DNA from 3 places in the Paenibacillus sp. JNUCC32 genome. Region 2 is predicted to be linked to each of the others. Evidence: a T-box and tRNA genes for the amino acid it is inferred to sense, from the RefSeq annotation. Region 2 holds a T-box; the other regions hold tRNA genes.
The links. The T-box of region 2 lies ahead of leuS (leucine--tRNA ligase). A T-box ahead of a tRNA ligase gene usually reads a tRNA of that ligase, here a tRNA-Leu.

Region 1 (6,754 bases), 3.0 Mb from region 2:
GTCAAGGTTAAAAAACGGGTAGCGCCCGGGGACTGAAGCGTTTGAGAGATCACCGCGACCGATAAGGTCAGCATCATGGGTACGACGAGACTGTTCATCGTCATGATGGACTGGATGCCTTTTCTGAGAATAAAATAAGTCCCGATCATCGTGACAAACAATCCGGTTTGATAACTCAAATTCAGATGCTCCACAAACACGGAACCGGCACCGGCAAGCATGATGCTGTTCACCCCGAGCAGAATGACAAACATGAAGAGGCTGATCCAGACGCCGGCTTTCTCGCCAAACAGGAATTTGTTCAAATCCTCAAAGGATTTGGCTCCGATCCGCCTCGATATCGTCATGATTTTCGTGCCGAGCCAGATGAATAATCCCGTCGTAAGCACAATGGTCAGTGTAGCCCAGTGGCCGTACTGGGTAAAGAATTGAAGGATTTCTCGGCCGGTAGCAAAGCCAGCGCCAACGACGGTTCCGATATATGTAAAGGCGATCTGTAAAACACGTATAAAATTACGCAAGCCTCGCGTCCCCCTTGAAAGTTAATCGTCTGCATAGTACAAGGTATGCTTGGCTGAGCCGGGACATGACTTCTACCTGTCCAAGGCCTTCGACTGGAGGGGATTTGGACGCATAGCGCCAAGCAAGCGGAAAGCTATGTCAGGAATTATGACGGGAACTAGCAAGTTAAATGACGGAGCATCCGTTTGTACTTGCCGTACAGGGAGGAATATGTTACTTTTACGACAAAGGAATCATGGGAGGTCTTTGGGATGGATTGGTTAAAGGAGCGGATTGTTAAAGAAGGCGTCGTGTTGTCGGATCAGGTGCTGAAGCTGGATGCCCTGCTGACGCATCAGGTTGATCCGGCATTGATTATGGACATGGGCCGGGAATTTGCGGCGAGATTTAAAGAGAGCGGCGTGACCAAGGTCGTTACGCTGGAATCCTCCGGCATATCGGTTGCCTTTGCCGCAGCGCTTGAATTGGGAGTCCCCATGGTATTCGCCCGGCGCAAAAAAACGCTGCTCGCCGATCCAGACGCCTTGTGCGAGCGGGTGCCGTCTTTCACCAAAGGCATTGTCACGGATATCATGGTGTCGCGCCAGTTTATCGGCGAGGGCGATAAAGTGCTCTTCATCGATGACATTATTGCAAACGGAGACGCCGCGAGAGGGCTGATCAAAATCATTGATCGGGCCGGGGCGGAATTAATCGGGCTTGGCGTTGTGATCGAAAAGAGTTTCCAAGCCGGGGCGAGAACGCTGCGCGAACAGCATGTTCACGTGGAATCGCTTGTCACCATATCGTCGCTTGAGGGTGGGAAGATTTCGTTCAGCTAAAACTTAAGGTCTCCTTAGGCTTGTCTTGGACCGATTGTCACGGGCCGGGTCTTAGGTCATGAACGGTTGTACCCTAGTCTAAACGAAGAGAAAAAATGGTAATTTGAAGTGAATGATAATGGGATTTCCGCCTAAAATCTCAACTAAATCTTTTCGCCTCCGTGATTTTCGCTTATAATAAAGAGGTAGGCAAGAGAGAGGAGGCAGCAACATGGGGAAACAACCTGTAACCGAGCCGTTTTTGATTGAGAAGCTGAATGAAGCGAAGGTACATTTTGAACGTGCTTTGGATTGTAAACATACGGAGTTTGATGATCTATATCCCTATATGATTGAACATCCTCAGTTCTTCTGGTACAAACGCTATGTTGCCTGGTCAGAACTGCTGACGATTGCCGGATTGTGCGAGGAGGTTTCCTTCGAATGGAAGGAACAGTTTACGCCTCAGCAGGTCGAATATATCGAGAAGCGCGTCATGTCTTCCACCGTGCTGGATTATTGGTACGAGAAGAATGACAGCATCGAGCCGGCTCAGCGTTAATGGGTATATAGAACATCTCTTAATCGGGATGTTTGTCGATATCGCAACGCATTCAAAAGACCTAAATGATTTCATTTAGGTCTTTTTTTGCACAGTAAGTGATGAAGGAGGCATGGCGATGATCAGCGATGAAAGACTCGATGAGCTGCGGATCTCCGGCGAACTGGTCCGGGTTGTGCGGGATGGGCTGGAGACCAATGATATTATAGGGTTCGTCGTAGCCTGGGACCCGGAGCAGGTTATCATCCGCCGCAGAAACCGGCGGGTCGTTAAACTGGATCGGCGCTACAGCTACCAGCTCAAAAAAGAGCCAAGAGTCAGCCCGGTCGAAGAATAAGCATAGATCTCGAATTCGTCGGACAACTTAACCTCGGAACTATTTTTTCGGGAAGAGGTGCTTTTGGTTATGGAAATGTCCAATGACAAGGTCTCGGCATACAAGAATGAAATTCAGAATTTGAAGCAGAGCATGCCGGACATGGCAGAAGCGTATCATCAGTTCACCGGCGTTTGCTTTCAGGATGGCGAGCTGGATGCGAGAACGAAGCAGCTGATCGCGCTTGGGATCGGATTGTTTGCCAACAATGAGCTGTGTACCTTCTACCATATGGAGGAAGCCCGTGCCAAGGGAGCCTCGGATGCTCAGATCATGGAGGCCGTAGCCGTGGCGTCTGCCGCCAGCGCGGGACATGCTCTCTCGCAGGGACTGACCCGCGTGCAGCATAACCTTCATTGATCTGTGATAGAAAATAACCGCCCCCCACAGCGCTTGTACAGCCGGGGAGGCGGTTATTCTTTCGTTTAAGGAACGGCGATGTTAGCGCGCGAAAGCAGCGGCAGGAGGATGGGCTTGCTCGGAGGAATCGCTCTCAGGCGGAACCAGTCCGAGATACGCTCGCATGCGATCCATCATCTCCTCACGGAAGGATGGCCATAGAATGTTCATCGACCCAATGTACCCCCGGCAAGCATATCGTGCCTGAATCCCGTCCTTGCTTTGCCCGATGTCATATACCTTGATCGCCCGCTTGGTGAATTCCTGCTTCACCTCGCGAAGAAGCACTGCAGCACGTTTGGCGCCGTTTCCTACAACCTCTACGTACAATTGAGGGGTTTTGAATACCCCGCTCTCCTGAATGATCCGGCAATCCCGTTCAAACACTTTATGAATGAACATCAGCAGCAGGTAACTCTTGATCAACGCCCGTTCTTCCGTTGTAACAGCCTGAATGGCCATCAACATCACCGCCTTTATATAGAAAATGGATATTGAATGAGAACTTATGTTCTTATTTTAACCGAAAACAAGGTTTTTAATCAAGTTCAAAAAAAGTGTTGACTCGATTTATTTAGCGTGATATTATATATCTTGTCGCCGCTGATAAGAGCTTGGCTCGAAGGTGGACAACATACATGCGGTCGTGGCGGAATTGGCAGACGCGCACGGTTCAGGTCCGTGTGGGCTTACCCCCGTGGAGGTTCGAGTCCTCTCGACCGCATCTAATGAGAAAGCTCGTAAACTGTTCTTGCAGTTTACGAGCTTTTTTGCTTTGGAATTCTATGGGACTGTTCGATGCAATCGATAGCCAATGCGGCAGAGGCCGAAATTACCGCTGACCTCTGCGGCACGAAACGAATAGGAGAGCCAACGATCTTACGGTGGCCGGCAATCTTCTGCAGTCCGTCGGAAATGCGCTGCAGGTGATTGCGGAAGCGGAGGATTACTGATTAACATTTATGCCTGTAATTACATATTTGAATAGCTTTTCTCAAACAATACGGTTAGGTAAGGCTATCATGATGATGAGTGGAAAGGGGCGTAACAATGCGGAAAAGATATAGAAAATCGATTATCTTGCTGTGTTTGGTATGGGGGATCTCGAACGGAGCACAGATCGGGTACGGGGCGGGGGTGGTCAATGCTCCTGATTCTTTCAACCATGATACTCGAAAAATGCACGAAGAATCCGATCACAGCAGATCCGGCCAGGAAAAGAAGCCGAATAAGCTGGCTGTCATTATCGATGATTTTGGCAATGATCAGAAAGGGACCGAGGAAATGCTCAATCTGCCTGTCAAAATCACGGTGGCCGTGATGCCGTTTTTGCCGACGAGCAAGAAAGATGCCGAGGCCGCGCACCAGCAAGGGCATGACGTCATTATTCATATGCCCATGGAGCCTAAGCAGGGCCGGTCTTCCTGGCTTGGACCGGGTGCTATCTTAAGTTCGCTCACCGATGAGGAAATTCGTAAACGCATGGAGGAGGCAATCGATTCGGTTCCTTATGCCGTTGGGATTAATAATCACATGGGCTCCAAGGTTACCGGGGATGAACGGGTCATGTCCATCGTGCTCGACGTTTGTAGGGAGAGAGGGCTGTTTTTCATCGACAGCAAAACGAATTACTACAGCGTAGTCGGCAAACTGGCAGCGAAGAAGGGAATGCCTTCCATCGCCAACGATATCTTCCTGGATGACGTTCATACCGTTCAGCATGTGAGCAAGCAGCTGCAGACCGCGGCGCAGCATGCGGAAGAGAGAACTTCCTGCATTGCAATCGGCCATGTTGGCGTATATGGAATCCGGACGGCAGAGGCGCTGAAAGGCACGATCCCGGAACTGCAAAAAAAGGTGGAGTTCGTCGGGATCAGCGATCTCGTCAGGGAGCACTCAAGCTGGCGGCCTGATCCGCTGCGCTCGTATTAGATCTTCCTTGAGCACAGAACAGGTCCGGAATCGAGTGACGAGACCGGTGGAAGGTCCAAACGTTAAGATCAGCCGAGACCGGGTATGAATATAAAACGAACGGCCTTCCGCGCAAGAGTCCCGGTGATTCAGAGTTTCATGCTTGGAAGGCTGTTTATATGTTGCGCTATATTATCGGATGCGGGCATCGGTGAGTTTGAATTGACCTACCAGCTGCTGCATCGATTTCGCTATGGCTTCGACATTGCCTGAGGTGTACCTTACGCTTTCGATTTCCTGCGACAGCTCCTGCACTTTGCTCTCCACATCCTTGGAAATCTTTCGGTTATCCTTGCTGACCGAAGCGATTTTCTCCATCAGCTGAACCACTTCATCTACGGCCTGGTGCTTGCGGAGATCGTCTTCGGCTGCGGCGGCAAGCAGCTCGGAAGCCGCGGAAACCAGCAGGTTTCCTTCTTCCACGACCCGGGTCCCTTCCTTCATCGAGAGCACGGCGTGCTGGGCGTCCTGATAGATATGACCGATAATCCGGTGGACCTCTTCCGTGGACTGTCTGGTCAGTTCGGACAGCTTGCGGATTTCGGTTGCAACGACGGCAAAACCTTGTCCGTGTTCTCCGACCCGTGCCGCTTCAATGGAAGCATTCAGGGCCAGCAAATGGGTTTGGGAGGATATTTGTTCGATCGCGTGCAGTACGCCTGTAACTTCCTGAACGGTTCCCATGAACGTGCGGATGGTCTGATTGGTTTCCTCGACTTTCGCAGAAATATGAGACATCTTGTCTCCGATCCGGACGACTTCATTCTTGGCCACATCAATCTGCTCATTTGCTTGCCGTTCCAGCTGGCGGAGCGTCTCCCGCATCCGTTCCGCGCTGTCCTTCACGGCATCGATATCCTGCAGCTGGCTGCGCATGCTGCGGATCATCTCGCTAATGTTGCTGCTGACACGCCGTGCGGAAGTAACGGTGACGGCGGTGGTGTCGTTCATTACCTGTTGGCTGGAGGAAACATCGCCTGCCGTCAACTTCACCTGCATCATGATGCTTTCCAGCGAATCGATCATATTGTTGATCCATTTGGCTAATTCGCGCGTTTCATCCTGATCGAAATGGCGGGGGTCCAGCCGCTGCGTCAGATCTCCGCTGCCCTCGGCATTCAAGCGGATGAAGCGGTTGAGGCTGCGTAGACGATCCGCGATTCGTCCAATTTCTTTATGGCCGACCAGGGAAGAGGTGAGAAGGCCGGTGACCAAACAGGCTAACCCTCCCGCCATGGCTGCGAATGCCGGAGATAAATAAACAGCCGTAATAAAAACAATGACAGCCGTCAGGAGGCTCGAGATAAGGGTAGACAAGCCATGGAGCTTAGCATGTCTGAAGCGAATGCCGCGAATACGGTAAACCTCTTCGAGATCCCCTTCGCACATCATCCCCCAAACATCCGGACAATGGGGCAGGCGGAACGTCACACCTTTTCCGATCACCGGAATGTGGCGGTAATCGGAATAACCGGGGAAGTCCACGAACAGATTGCTTCCGTTCGCGATGGTGTTGGCTACGCCTGGATGAAGCTGACCCGTTGCCGGGTCGGTGAACATCAGCTCCAGCTCCGTATGTTCCTGTACCGACACGGTCCCCCAGTCGGTCGTTACACCGTCCTTCAGGTTCTCCCCGTGTGTGAAGGTCCGGTCTTCAAAGCGGCTTCTGGAAAGGGCCGTGCCCGGAGCAATATGGCGATTCATCTCGGGCTTGGCCATGAATATATAGTTGTCGCCGGAATCGGGATAGACGTGGCCGGATTCCCGCTGAATTAAATCCCCGATCACGTCGTTTGGCACCCGGCCGCAGAGGATGCCGGCGAACGTATCGTCGACGTAAATGGCATTCATGAACAGCAGCGTCATTTTGTCGTGAAAAGCAGAGGAGCGGGGACCGATAGTGAACGTGACGGAATCCGCATACGGCCCGAAGAGCAATTTGCCGGTATCCGAGCCGGCGAGATGAATGATTGCCTGTCCCAATGGACTGCTCTTGCTGTAGCTGGTTCCAACGTGCGGAGCGTATGTAGAGTACGTGACCTCACCCGAAGGGTTCAGCAAGAATAATTCCGTGAAATCGGCAGCGCGCGAGTACAAAGCGGAGAAGAGTTGCTCCTGGCTCAA
Region 2 (6,754 bases):
CAATGCCATGCATTTGTCCACCTGGACCGACAATTGGGTCGACCTGCCGTTGGACGAAGATCTGTATTACGAGATGCTGCAAGAACGGATAGCGAATTCGTCCACCCGGAAAACGGTCAAGGAGATCGGGCCGGTGGATATGAGCAAGACGTTTGGCGCTTATTAAATTACAATCGGGGAGGCTCTTGGTATGGACCGCAGCAATGGAATGCTCTATGCGCCGGTGGGCAAGGCCCAGCCGGTGTGCAAGCCCGGAGAATTTATTTTTGCAGCCATGTCGCTGGAGCATGGCCATATATACGGCATGTGCAACGGCTTGATTGAGGCCGGGGCGACGCTGAAGTGGGTGTATGACTCAGACCCCGCCAAGGTTGCTGCTTTTTGCAAGGCATACCCGGAGGTTGCCGTGGCTTCCTCCGAGGCCCAGGTGCTGGAAGATACCGAAGTTCATCTGGTGGCGGCTGCCGCCATTCCTTCGGAGAGATGCGAGCTTGGCCTGAAGGTCATGTCGCACGGCAAGGATTATTTCACGGATAAAACGCCGTTCACCACGCTGGAGCAGGTGAACGCTGCACGCGCGAAAGCCGCGGAGACGGGCAAGAAATACATGGTCTATTACAGTGAACGGCTGCATGTGGAGAGTGCCGTCCATGCCGGGAATCTGATTCAGGACGGGGCGATCGGGCGAGTGGTGCAAGTGATGGGAACCGGACCGCACCGTTTGAATGCGTCCTCCCGCCCGGACTGGTTTTTCCGTCATCAACAGTACGGGGGCATCCTGTGTGACATCGGCTCCCACCAGATCGAACAATTTTTGTTTTATGCGGGATGCCGCGATGCCAAGGTGCTCAGCAGCAAGGTGGGCAATTATGCGAATCCGGAATACCCCGAGCTGGAGGATTTCGGAGATGCAACGCTGGTGGGAGACAATGGAGCCACCAATTATTTCCGCGTCGATTGGCTGACGCCCGGAGGACTTGGCACTTGGGGAGATGGCAGAACCTTTATTCTGGGAACGGAAGGATACATCGAGCTTCGCAAATACATCGATATCGCAAGGCATCCGCAGGGGGATCATCTGTACTTGGTTAACGGTGAAGGAGAGTTTCATATGGAACTCCAGGGGAAAGTGGGCTATCCGTTTTTCGGGGAGCTTATCCTGGACTGCCTGGAACGCACGGAACATGCCATGTCCCAGGAGCATGCCTTCAAGGCCGGAGAATTGTGCGTGATTGCCCAAAATGAAGCCGTGCGTATTCCCTAAAATCATTTATAATAGAGAAAACCCCGTTACGTTGAGGGTTGGGGGTTAGACGACTCCAAAATCGCTAAAGGGGCGATTCTCTAAATGACCTCATCTGTCGATATGATGCCAGGCTTTGACCGCATGCAGCTTCAAGCGCCGTTCGATCTGACCTACTACAATGAACAGCCGCTGTCGGGAGGGCGGTTTCACTCGCATGCTTTTTATGAAATTTATTATTTCCATGAGGGACGCTGCACGTATTTGATCGGCGATTCCGTGTTCACCCTGAAACCGGGGGATCTGCTCCTGATGAACGGGCTTACGCTGCACTGTCCGAACGTTGAACCCGATTCCAGATATGTCAGGAGCATTTTGCATTTTGATCCGGCCTGGGTCTGCAGGGGGCTTTCGGAGACGGCCAAATCGATATTGCTGGACCCCTTCGAAACGCTGCGGAATCATCGCATGACGCTGACGGGGGAGAACCGGGAAGAATTCGAAGGGATGCTGGCCGATATACACCGCCTGTCGTCCTCCACGGCCGGCTTTCGCCAGGAGCGGATGACCCTTCGAATCCAGGAGATGATGTACGTCATCGCCGATTGGTGCCAGGCCGCCGTGCAGGATCACGACTCGATCTCGGAGAAGGAGCGGCATGTCCAGCATGTCGTCTCGTTTGTCGAGGAAAATTATATGCTGGATTTGACGCTGGAGGGAATCGCCCGCGACATGCATATCACGAAACACTACTTATCCTCCTTATTCAAGGAAGTGACCGGAACGACGGTGTTCAAATATGTGTATCACCGGCGGATCAACCAGGCCAAAATCATGCTTAGGCTCCACCCCCATCTGAGCATAACGGAGATCAGCCAGGCGTCCGGTTTCAAGCATTTGGCCCATTTCAGCCGGATGTTCAAGGCCATGGTCGGGACCACGCCGGAACATTACCGCAGAAGCGGAGAAGAGCTTTCGTTGACTTGACCGCGCTTTTTGGGTATAATAGCCACATTAAAACGGTAATATGAACGCGATGATGAGGATCAATCGTTCCAATTTCGATCATGCAGAGAGCCGGTGTCTGGTGAAAACCGGTTGACGATAGGGATGAACTCGCCTCGGAGCAATGGTGTTAACCCGGCCGTCGGAGGGCTGTATTCCGGCAGAATCGGCCGATGAAGCATCGTCGTCTTATCCGCGATAAGGATGCAAAGGGAGCGAAAGGCAAAGCATGCCTTTGGCTAACTAGGGTGGTACCACGGGAATCAAACCTCTCGTCCCTAGCGATCAACGCTATGGATGATGAGGTTTTTTTGTTTTTTTGGGCAATGGCGCAGGCCTTGCCTCTCGACTGTGAAGGAGGAGCAATGAAGTATGACGGACAATCAACCAACCGGCCACGGCTACCAGCCGCAGGCCATCGAACCGAAGTGGCAGCAATACTGGGATGAGAACAAAACCTTTAAAACGGAAGATTCCTCGTCCAAACCGAAATTTTACGCGCTGGATATGTTTCCGTACCCATCGGGCGCAGGCCTGCACGTAGGTCACCCGGAGGGATACACGGCAACGGACATCGTGTCCCGCTACAAGCGGATGCGCGGATACAACGTGCTTCATCCGATGGGATGGGACGCCTTCGGCCTGCCGGCAGAGCAGTATGCGATGGACACGGGCAAACATCCTCGGGAGTTCACCGTGCAGAATATCGATACGTTCCGCCGCCAGATCAAATCCCTCGGGTTCTCGTATGACTGGGACCGCGAGATCAGCACCACCGATCCGGAATATTACAAATGGACGCAGTGGATCTTTATCCAGCTCTACAAACGCGGCTTGGCCTATGTGGCCGAGGTTCCGGTGAACTGGTGCGAAGCGCTCGGCACCGTGCTGGCGAACGAGGAGGTCATCGACGGCAGGAGCGAACGCGGAGGCCATCCGGTCGTACGCAAGCCGATGCGCCAATGGATCCTGCGCATTACCGAATATGCGGATCGCCTGCTGGAGGATCTGGACGAGCTGGACTGGAGCGAAAGCTTGAAGGATATGCAGCGCAACTGGATCGGCAAATCCACGGGCGCCGAGGTCCGTTTTGACATCGAAGGGTATGATGGTCATCTGGAGGTGTTCACCACTCGTCCGGATACGCTGTTCGGGGCAAGCTACTGCGTCCTGGCACCGGAGCATGACCTCGTGGACAAAATTGCGACAGCCGATCAGCGCGAAGCGGTGAAGGCTTATCAGGATCAGGCAGCACGTAAAAGCGACCTGGAGCGGACGGATCTGGCCAAGGATAAAACCGGCGTATTCACGGGCGCGTATGCCGTCAATCCGGTAAACGGCGCCAAGGTACCGATCTGGATCGCGGATTACGTGCTTGCCGGCTACGGCACCGGTGCCATTATGGCGGTTCCGGGACATGACAGCCGGGACTGGGAGTTTGCGAAGCAATTCGGTCTTCCGATCATTGAAGTCGTTCAAGGCGGAAACGTCGAGGAGGAAGCATATACCGGCACCGGCGCGCACGTGAATTCCGGCTTCCTGAACGGGCTGGATAATGAAGAGGCTATCCAGGCGATGAATGAATGGCTGGAGAAAGAGGGCAAGGGCAAGAAGAAGGTAACCTACCGTCTGCGCGACTGGCTGTTCAGCCGTCAACGCTATTGGGGCGAGCCGATTCCGATTCTGCATCTGGAAGACGGAACGATGAAGACCGTGCCGGAAGATCAGCTTCCATTGCTTCTGCCGGATGTAGACCAGATTAAACCGTCCGGAACCGGCGAATCGCCGCTGGCCAACGTGACGGAGTGGGTGGAGACGGTTGATCCCGAAACGGGCATGAAAGCCCGCCGCGAAACCAATACGATGCCGCAATGGGCCGGCAGCTGCTGGTACTACCTGCGTTACATCGATCCGGATAACCATAACGAACTGTGCTCCAAGGAGAAACAGAAGGAATGGCTGCCGGTTGACCTGTACATCGGCGGCGTGGAGCATGCTGTGCTGCACTTGCTGTATGCGCGCTTCTGGCACAAAGTATTGTATGACCTGGGCGTCGTCGATACGAAGGAGCCTTTCCAGAAGCTGGTCAATCAGGGCATGATCCTGGGGAACAACAATGAGAAAATGAGTAAATCCCGCGGCAACGTCATCAATCCGGACGATATCGTGAACGAGTATGGCGCTGACACGCTGCGCGTATACGAAATGTTCATGGGGCCGCTGGAAGCGACGAAGCCATGGAACACCAACGGCGTTGAAGGAACGCACCGCTTCCTTTCCCGCGTATGGCGTCTGTTCATCGGAGACGACGGTCAATTGAATCCTAAAATCGTGGATGGCGAGGGTACGGACGAATTCAAACGCACGCTGCACAAAACGATTAAGAAAGTGACCGACGACTTTGAGCATCTGCGCTTTAACACAGCGATCAGCCAGTTGATGATATTCATCAACGAGGGGTACAAGAGCGAAGTGCTTCCTCGCAAGGCGATGGAGAACTTCGTCCAACTGCTTTCCCCGCTTGCCCCTCACCTGGCTGAAGAGCTGTGGAGCCGTTTAGGCTACACGGAGAGCGTAACTTACGTGCCATGGCCTGAGTTTGACGAGGCTTGGACCGTAGAGGCAGAAGTCGAGATCGTGGTGCAAGTCAACGGCAAAATCGTGGAACGCGCCAAAATCGCGAAAGACATGGACCAAGAAGCCATGCAACAACATAGCCTCTCCCTTCCAAATGTCAAGCAGGCGCTGGAAGGCAAGAGTATTCGCAAAATCATTGCCGTACCGGGTAAACTGGTCAATATCGTGGCCGGTTAATCGTAAAACCGAAGGCAGCATCCAGTTTGGCCAAATCCTCCTCATACTTGTCGTGTGTGGTTTGGATCAATTGGTAGAACAACCCGTTCAGGTTCGATTCCAGCAGTGCCAGAGCCTGGGCCGTGATGCCTCCGGGAACCGCCACCCGCTTTTGCAGCTCTTCGGGGGAGAAGCCCTCCTCCGTTAGCAGCTTGCCGGTGCCAAGCAGCATTTCGCCGGCTAGTGCATTGAGGGACCTGCGGTCGATTCCGGTCATTTCAACGGCAGCGTCGATCCATTTTTCCATGAATAAACTTAAAAAAGCAGGCCCGCAGCTGGAGAAATCGGAAGTGATTCGCGTGTGCGATTCCAGTATCTTGAGCGGCCTGCTGATATAAGACAGGAGGCTTTCTATAAGCTGCCTGTCTTCTTCTTTTATTCGGGAACCATACACGCATAACGATGCTCCGCCTCCGGTGATGTTAGTGATGCTCGGTATGATTTTCGCTACCTTGCAGGGCAGCGATGATTCCAGATGGATCAGTTGGACCGGACTTGTGATGGATATGGCGATTTGCCGGGTTTCGAGCCGATCCTTGATTTCGCCGATGACCGCTTTGAATTCCAACGGCTTGATACATAAAAATAGCAGGTCGCTTTGAGAAGCCGTCTCCGTGTTACTGCTGCATACCGTCAGACCGGGATGACGTTTTGCCAACTGCAGCGGCTTTTCTGGGCTTCGGTTGCTGACCCGAATCTGCTCAGGCAGGAGTGCGCCCGATTGAATGAAGGCATCGATCAACAGACTACCCATGCTGCCCGTACCGATAAAACCGACCTTCATGTGTATGTTCCCTCCTTTCGCGCTTTACGGCAGAAATGTACCGTCCTTACGTCTAATGTATGCGGGGAAGATGCCGATTCATGACGGTTTTTCATGCGATTCCGGTGGGGAAGCCGAAGATTATTCCAGAGTTTGTACGAATTGAACTTTGAAGTTAAGGAGAGGTCTTGGATGAAACGGATATCTTTAGGTTGGAGTCTTGCCGCAACGCTTGCGGGCTGCGGACTCATCTTGTTTGCCGGCGGTACGGAACAGGGGATCGAGGGCTGGCAGCCGTTAAACGAACAGCTGGAGCAAGTCATGACCATGGAGGAGAGCGCCGGTGCGAAGGCGCTTGCTTCCGATTCCCGGGATAAGGATGCGGGAGGGGCTGCAGCCCCTGCTGACGCTCGAAGGGATTCTGCTGATGCTGCAAAGACCGCTCAGGGTGGACAAGGCGAGCCGGCTACGAACGCGAAGGAACCGGTGCCAAGTCTGGACTCGGCTGCTGCGGCCGGGAACGGCCAAGGAGCGGAAGCCTCACCATCTTCAGCTTCTGATCAGGCAGCCGTCTCGCCGGCTTCATCCCCGCCGGAGGCTGTCGGTCAACCGGTCTCTGCCAATGAACCTCCAGCGCTGCCGCCGTCCATTCCGGATCCGTCCGGATTGATCAATGTGAATACGGCGGATGCAGCCACGCTGATGGAGCTGCCCGGCATTGGCGAGGCCAAGGCCAAGGCGATTATCGATTACCGGAATCAGTTCGGCCCGTTTCGAACTCAGGCCGACTTGATGAACGTAAAGGGCATCGGGCCCAAAATGCTGGAGAAGATGAAGCCTTACGTAGGACTTTAGCTATGTGCTACAATAAAGGAGATATTGACAAGGAA
Region 3 (6,754 bases), 3.2 Mb from region 2:
TAATTCAGCAGCGGTTCGACATACCGGGAATCCTGCACTGCCAGCACTAGTCGGGCCGGTATCATCATGCCAATCCCTCTCTTCTGTAACAACGCAAAAAAAGCACCGTCAAAGCCGCGAAAATCGCGGACAATGAACGGTGCTTCCGTTGTCTGTTATAATTTGACATTAGAATATCACAGTTGCAGGATAACGGCAAGATTTTATTTTTTATGTAGATATAGCCCTTAATCACTATTGTCAAAACAAGGATAAATGTCCTACTATATAGGCTTAGAACGAGTGTTCTCTATATAGAAACTTCTTATATAGAATTAACATATATAAACTCCTAAACCATCTAAACCAATACTTCCAAGCTTGGAGAGTGACACCCATGAACAAACGTATACTAGCCGCTTTTCTAACCGCCCTGCTGTTATTATCCGGCTGCAGCCAGCCGCTGATGTCCCCTGCGACGTCGAACGAAGAAACCGCAGCGTCCCGTACATCCGAAGCCGAGACAGACGCCGGCACAACGAATGCCAAGCAGACGACCTATCCCACCGATGATCTGAACCTGCCGCGGGTTGCCGTGGAATTGGTCAAAGCCGTTGACGGCGACACCATCAGCGTCATGTTCGAGGGCAAAAAAGAGAATGTTCGCATGCTGCTGGTCGACACGCCCGAGACAAGCCATCCGAAACTGGGCGTCCAGCCGTTCGGGCCCGAGGCCAAGGCTTTTACGAAGGAGCTCGTGGAACAAGCCGATCGGCTTGAATTGGAGTTCGATATCGGTCCGAACCGGGATAAATATTCCAGGCTGCTCGCTTACGTGTATGCCGACGGGAAAATGGTCCAGGAATCGCTGCTTGAAGAAGGACTGGCCCGCGTCGCCTACATCTATCCGCCCAACACGCGCTATGTGGACAAATTCGATGATTTGCAGCGGATCAGCCGGGACAAGGGGCTCGGCATATGGAGCGTAGAGAACTACGCCCAGGAAGACGGATTCCATCCCGAGGAACAGGACGATACGAATAAGAGCAACAACCATGACACCACAGCAACCCAAGCGCCTACCGAGAAACCCCAACCGTCCAAGCAAGCCTGCGACATTAAAGGCAACATCAACTCCAAGGGCGAGAAAATCTATCATACGCCCGAATCCCCGTACTATGAGCGCACGAAGCAGGAGCAGTGGTTCTGCAGCGAGGAAGAAGCCGAGCAAGCCGGTTTCCGGGCCCCGCTGAAGTAGCTATAAACCTGTTTGCATATATGAAATGAACGCATTGTTCATCTTATATAAATTTTAGCCGTATTTGAAAAGGAGCCACGAGCCATGGGGAAAAAGAAAACGCCGGCAGCCAAACCCAATGAAAATCAATCAGCAAATCCAAGCTCTGCCGCATTATACAAAACCGTCTGGAGATGGCATTTCTATGCCGGCATCATGTTCGCTCCTTTTCTGATCATCCTGGCTGTAACCGGCTCCGTTTACTTATTTAAGCCTCAGATTGAACAAGCGTTATATCGGGACTTCTACACGGTAACCCCACAATCCGAACGGGTAACGCCCAGCAAGCTGGTCGGACAAGTGAAAGAGCTCTACCCTGACGCTACCATCACGAAATACCGCCCCGGCGAGTCGGATTCCCGCTCCACGGAAATCAGTCTGACCTCGGGCAGCGAATCCATGACCGTCTTCATGGACCCCTATACGGGAGAAAAGATGGGCGAGCTGAAAGACAAAGACCGGATCATGGACAAAATCGAGGAGTTCCACGGCGAGCTGATGGTCGGGACGATCGGGGACCGGATCGTGGAGCTTGCCGCCTGCTGGGCGATCGTGCTCATCATCACCGGTTTGTTTTTATGGTTCCCGAAAAATAAAAACAAAAGCAAAAAGAAAAGAAGCCTCGCAGGGATCCTGTATCCGAGGCTCGGCAAGGGCAAGCAGATTCTTCGCCGGGACCTGCACGCCGTTCCCGCATTCTGGATCGCGGCTGGCATGCTGTTTCTCGTCATGACCGGATTACCCTGGTCAGGCCTGTGGGGCAGCAATTTCCAAACCATGGCAACCAATACCGGTGCCGGCTATCCTCCTTCCATCTGGTCGGGCAGTGCGCCGTCCTCCCATGTGGTACGGACGAAGGAAGTCGCAGAGGTCCCTTGGGCGGCCGAAAATCTGGAGGTTCCCAACTCCACCATCTCCGACTTTATGCCGCTTCCGATTGAAGACGTCATGTACGTAGCCCGAAGCGAGGGGATGCATCCGAGTTACACCATCAGCATCCCGCAGCAAGCGGGCGGCGTGTATACGTTGTCGGCCTATCCGCCGAAAGCGCAGGACGAAGCCACCCTGCATATCGACCAGTACAGCGGCGCGGTGTTGGCGGATTATCGCTATGATCATTACGGATTCGTCGGCAAAGCCGTTGCCCTGGGCATTACGCTGCACAAAGGAACCCAATTCGGCATCGTCAACCAGATTTTCAGTTTGCTGATATGCCTAGGCATCATTCTCATTGCGGTAAGCGGTTTGTACTTGTGGTGGAAACGAAAACCGGATCACGGACTGGGGGCTCCGAAAGCGCCCGAGACGGGCGCCAAGAGCATGAGGCTGTTCCTGCTGGTGCTTATCTCTTTGGGGATTCTGTTCCCGCTTGTGGGCTTGTCTCTCATCATCGTGTGGATCATCGATTCTGTCATCGTGCGGAAGATACTGGCGATCAAGGCTTTCCTGAACGCCTGATTCGCTTAGGACTTAATCAAAAATAAGGGGTGGCGGTTTCATGATCGTAAAAGGCCGTATTATTATAACCGTACTGCTATCGGTTCTGCTGCTGAGCGCTTGTTCGGCCAGTCCCGAGGCAGCCGACCGGTATGTAAAAGAAATTCCGCTGATGGCCGAGGTGAACATTCCGGATGTATTATCCGTCCAACAGCCGGAGACCATCGAGATTATCCTTACCCAAGACGGCAAAAGAGTGCCCGGTGCGGATTTTGTCCACTACGAGCTGTGGAGCCATAACGGTTCCCTGCGGGATCCCATGACGGATGCGGTCGAGGTGGGCGATGGCGTGTATACGGTGACCAAAACCTTCGTAAAAGAGGGGCTGTATTTCATCAAGCTGCACAGCGGCAACAACGGCTCCATCATCATTCCCCAGAAACCGTTCGCCGTCGGCAAACTGTCCGAGGCCGAGCTTGCCTACCTGGAGGCGGGAACTCCGACATTCCAAGAAGGCACGGCAGAGCATCATCATTAAAACAAGCGGAATCAGGATAAAAACCGGCGCCGAATGTCCGGCGTCGGCACCATGCACTCACTGGATTGCCCGAACCACCGGTAACGGTTCTTCGCCACCCAGCGGTACACCAGGTTCCGTAAGAAAGGGGGTATCAGGATCAGGACATACGACAGCGGCCAAGGAAAACGAAGACGCCGCGCAATCCGAAGAGCTCCCGTCGATCTGGTGTAATATCTCCCCTGTTCAATCAGCACCATCGTCTCCGGCGAATCTCCATCGAGCCCTCCCTGCCTCAACAGCTCCTGACCGATCTCGGATTGCAGCGAAGCGAACCGGAAAGCACCCGCGGGATCTCGCTTGATAATGAATTGGGTCAGCCCCTGGCACATATGGCACACGCCATCAATCAGCACAATTGCATATTCCTCATGATTTTCGGTTGCACGATCCTTCATATTTTCTTCGCTCCCTTCACGCCATAAAAAAAGAAAAAACGCAGGAGCCCTCTCCTACGCTTGATCAAGTACGCTTATTGGTTTATTACTCAGCAGCTTTGTTCAGCCACTCGCCGTCTCTCATCTGCTGGTCGAATTCGTTCGAGAATTTCTCCATGCATTTGCATATGAAATCCTTACGACAAACCGGGCAAGGTACTTTCCCAAGTCGGCTAAGCGCAGTCAGTTTCCATTCCGGGAAGCGGTTATAGAATACGCGAATATCCGTTCCGTCAGCCGTGTGGATAATGAATTCGTAAAGCCCTTCCTTTTCATTGCTTCCAGCTGTGGTCACATTTGCAATCTGCGGTCTGTATGGCATGTTCATCACCCGTTTATTTTATTTAAATTCCTTATGACTGGTTTGTACTTTCTGGTACTTAGTCATATTAAAGAATTTTAGGGGTGATGTCAACCGAAGAACACATCCAGGATCGAGCCCAGCTGCCCCCTCTTTTTACCTTCCAATATATCCGGGTTGAAGACTTCCACATATCCGCAGTTCGTGCAGGAAACAAATAGGAAATGATTGTGCTGAATATCAAACATTTTGCTCAAGCCTGCCCCCGACATCGAGACCTCTTTCGTCTGGCAGTGGTTCCCTCCGCATTTGCTGCATACAAACCGTTCCTCTATCATTTGTTCTATTCGCATTCCAAGCGCCCCTTTCAATGCATAGCTTTAACTGAAGTACGGCGTATCATGTAAAAAGTTTCATATCGAGCGTCTTTAGCCGACAAAAAAGGATGACCCCCATTTTAGAGAGCCATCCGAATCCTCTATCGTCAGCTTACGCTTAACTCCACGTCGATGTTGCCCCGGGTTGCTTTGGAATACGGGCAAAACGCGTGCGCTTTCTTCGCGAGATCCTCCGCCTGGCTTCGTTCGATGCCGGGCATTTCGATCTTCAGCTTCACTGCCAGCTTAAAGCCGTCAGCGCCTTCGTCTTTTCCGATCGACACCTGGGAGTGGATCACGACATCCTTCAGCTCGACGCCCTCCTTGCGGGCGATGTTGGCCAGGGCGCTTTCATAGCAGGCGCCATAACCGGCCGCGAACAGCTGCTCCGGATTGGTTCCGGCTCCGCCCGGACCTCCGAGCTCTTTCGGCATGCTTAATTTGTGATTGAGAACGCCATCGGTAGATTCAACGGAGCCTTCCCGCCCTCCGACGACTTTAACATCTGCTGTGTATAATGGTTTCATGCTCGTTCATCTCCTTCATGCCCTATTATGGTCTCTACATGTACTCTTTAAACTTTCAGGGCAATTTGAAACGATAAATAAGGCATTTCACCATAGATGAGCATTATCCCGGCACGCGAAGAACATAACAAAAAAAGCCGCTTATCAAAGGGAATTCCACTTGATAAACAGCTTCTTTATGAAGTATGCGGTAGAGAGGACTCGAACCTCCACGGGTATACACCCACTACCCCCTCAAGATAGCGTGTCTGCCATTCCACCACTACCGCATGTATAAGGGATGTTCTGCAGCGAACATTCCCTATTATACTGCCCTCTTGCTCAAAAGTAAAGCGCCAAAATCTGGGCCTTAGGATCAGGCTTTTGCATCAGTTAGCTCTTATCGCTGCGCTTGTCCTTCCGATAGGCCGAAAACTCGATGTATTCGCGGATAAATTCCTTCTCATGCTCTGCCAGACCGGACATTAAGGCAGGATCCAAAGATTCCGGATCTACTTCATATTCCCCGCGGGCTTCCTTGACACGGTTGGTCGGACTGCCTCTTCCTATAATCAGCCAATCCAGGCTGACGGAAAAAAATGCTGCAATCTCAATCAATTTATTCGTGCTCGGCGTTGTTTTTCCCCTCTTCCAGTCACCAAAATTTCCTGTGCTGATCCCGAGGGTTTCACAAAACGCCTTCTTGGTCATACCCCGGCTTTCTATGAGATGTTCGATTCGTTGGTAAATAGACTGCATCAAACAACCGCCTTCCTATTTCTCTTTAAAAGAAAAATATCTTATGTACGTATTTTTGTCTTGCATAATGACTTAATTACGTGTATAATCTAGATATATTGCCTAAATTATACCATAGTACTCATGGATCGTCGTATCTTTTACTCATGAGTCTATTCCGTACGAGGAGCGAGTAAATTGCCCTACGATACCATGACCACATCCTGGAATAATGCGGTGCACTCCTTGAATAAGGGGCTGATGGTCATTACCCCGGATGGCATCATAGACAAAATCAACGATCCGCTCATTGCCATGGCCGAAAAATACGGTGTCCCTCCTGACTTTAGGTGGCATGGAGCATCTTTTTTCGATATGACTTTCAGGCACTTTGGTTCTGTATTCGATCCATTTTCCCATGAGATGGATTTGCCCTCCGTAAAGGAAGTGATGCTGGGCAAGCTGCCTGATTATTCTTTTGAATATGCCGTGGAATGGAATGACCGGCAGAACTGGGTTCTGTGCGAGGTGCTGCCGCTGATGATGAACAAGGACGGCCGTGTTCACGGAGCCATGATATCGTTCACGGATATTACGAAGTTCAAGCACAAGGAACTGCTGCTGGAACAAGCGCTGGCTCACAGCTTCCCTCTTCCAGGACATATTCCTATCTGTGCCGTATGCAAATATGTTCGACAAGCGGATGAATGGGAGCCTGTGGAGAGCTATTTGGAGAGCCGCCTCCCCATTGAGTTTACCCATGATATTTGTCCGGATTGCATTCGCAGATTATACCCGAAATATTCCTCCATTCTCGATGATCCGGAATTGCCCGATTAACAACCCGTCTGCATACAACACAGAATAAGCAGCTTCGATATCCCGATGATCACTGGATTCGAAGCTGCTTATTTATGCTTGAGGCATTCTTTGGTGGATTACGCGTTCACAAAACGAAGCAGGGGGCTTATGAGGGTCGGCAGTACCGAAACATGCCCTTCACCCTCAATTTCGTCGAACGTCGTCTCCAGCACCTCTTCATGCCCTCTGAGAAAGGCATAGAGTTCCCTGGCATCCTTCACCATGGACGGCTTCTCCTCGGCCC

Region 1: it encodes a tRNA-Leu, which carries the amino acid that the T-box ahead of leuS (leucine--tRNA ligase) is inferred to sense. The anticodon was not compared.
Region 3: it encodes a tRNA-Leu, which carries the amino acid that the T-box ahead of leuS (leucine--tRNA ligase) is inferred to sense. The anticodon was not compared.

The regions. Positions count from the first base shown of each region.
Region 1 covers NZ_CP062260.1:686,546-693,299, forward strand. Annotated here, with positions in the region: gene JNUCC32_RS03075 (YkvI family membrane protein) at 1-521, opposite strand, end outside; gene JNUCC32_RS03080 (xanthine phosphoribosyltransferase) at 774-1,343, shown strand; gene JNUCC32_RS03085 (hypothetical protein) at 1,555-1,884, shown strand; gene JNUCC32_RS03090 (hypothetical protein) at 2,003-2,221, shown strand; gene JNUCC32_RS03095 (carboxymuconolactone decarboxylase family protein) at 2,291-2,620, shown strand; gene JNUCC32_RS03100 (YhjD family protein) at 2,702-3,121, opposite strand; tRNA gene JNUCC32_RS03105 (tRNA-Leu) at 3,300-3,383, shown strand; gene JNUCC32_RS03110 (divergent polysaccharide deacetylase family protein) at 3,710-4,591, shown strand; gene JNUCC32_RS03115 (methyl-accepting chemotaxis protein) at 4,763-6,754, opposite strand, start outside.
Region 2 covers NZ_CP062260.1:3,716,665-3,723,418, reverse strand. Annotated here, with positions in the region: gene JNUCC32_RS16780 (Gfo/Idh/MocA family protein) at 1-166, shown strand, start outside; gene JNUCC32_RS16775 (Gfo/Idh/MocA family protein) at 191-1,264, shown strand; gene JNUCC32_RS16770 (AraC family transcriptional regulator) at 1,349-2,230, shown strand; T-box leader at 2,271-2,531, shown strand; gene leuS (leucine--tRNA ligase) at 2,621-5,062, shown strand; gene comER (late competence protein ComER) at 5,043-5,885, opposite strand; gene JNUCC32_RS16755 (ComEA family DNA-binding protein) at 6,057-6,719, shown strand.
Region 3 covers NZ_CP062260.1:6,888,238-6,894,991, reverse strand. Annotated here, with positions in the region: gene JNUCC32_RS30810 (P-loop NTPase family protein) at 1-68, opposite strand, end outside; gene JNUCC32_RS30805 (thermonuclease family protein) at 377-1,237, shown strand; gene JNUCC32_RS30800 (PepSY-associated TM helix domain-containing protein) at 1,322-2,734, shown strand; gene JNUCC32_RS30795 (FixH family protein) at 2,775-3,251, shown strand; gene JNUCC32_RS30790 (thiol-disulfide oxidoreductase DCC family protein) at 3,263-3,688, opposite strand; gene JNUCC32_RS30785 (hypothetical protein) at 3,774-4,049, opposite strand; gene JNUCC32_RS30780 (zinc ribbon domain-containing protein) at 4,139-4,381, opposite strand; gene JNUCC32_RS30775 (organic hydroperoxide resistance protein) at 4,513-4,932, opposite strand; tRNA gene JNUCC32_RS30770 (tRNA-Leu) at 5,119-5,201, opposite strand; gene JNUCC32_RS30765 (helix-turn-helix domain-containing protein) at 5,305-5,670, opposite strand; gene JNUCC32_RS30760 (PAS domain-containing protein) at 5,848-6,489, shown strand; gene JNUCC32_RS30755 (alpha/beta hydrolase) at 6,588-6,754, opposite strand, start outside.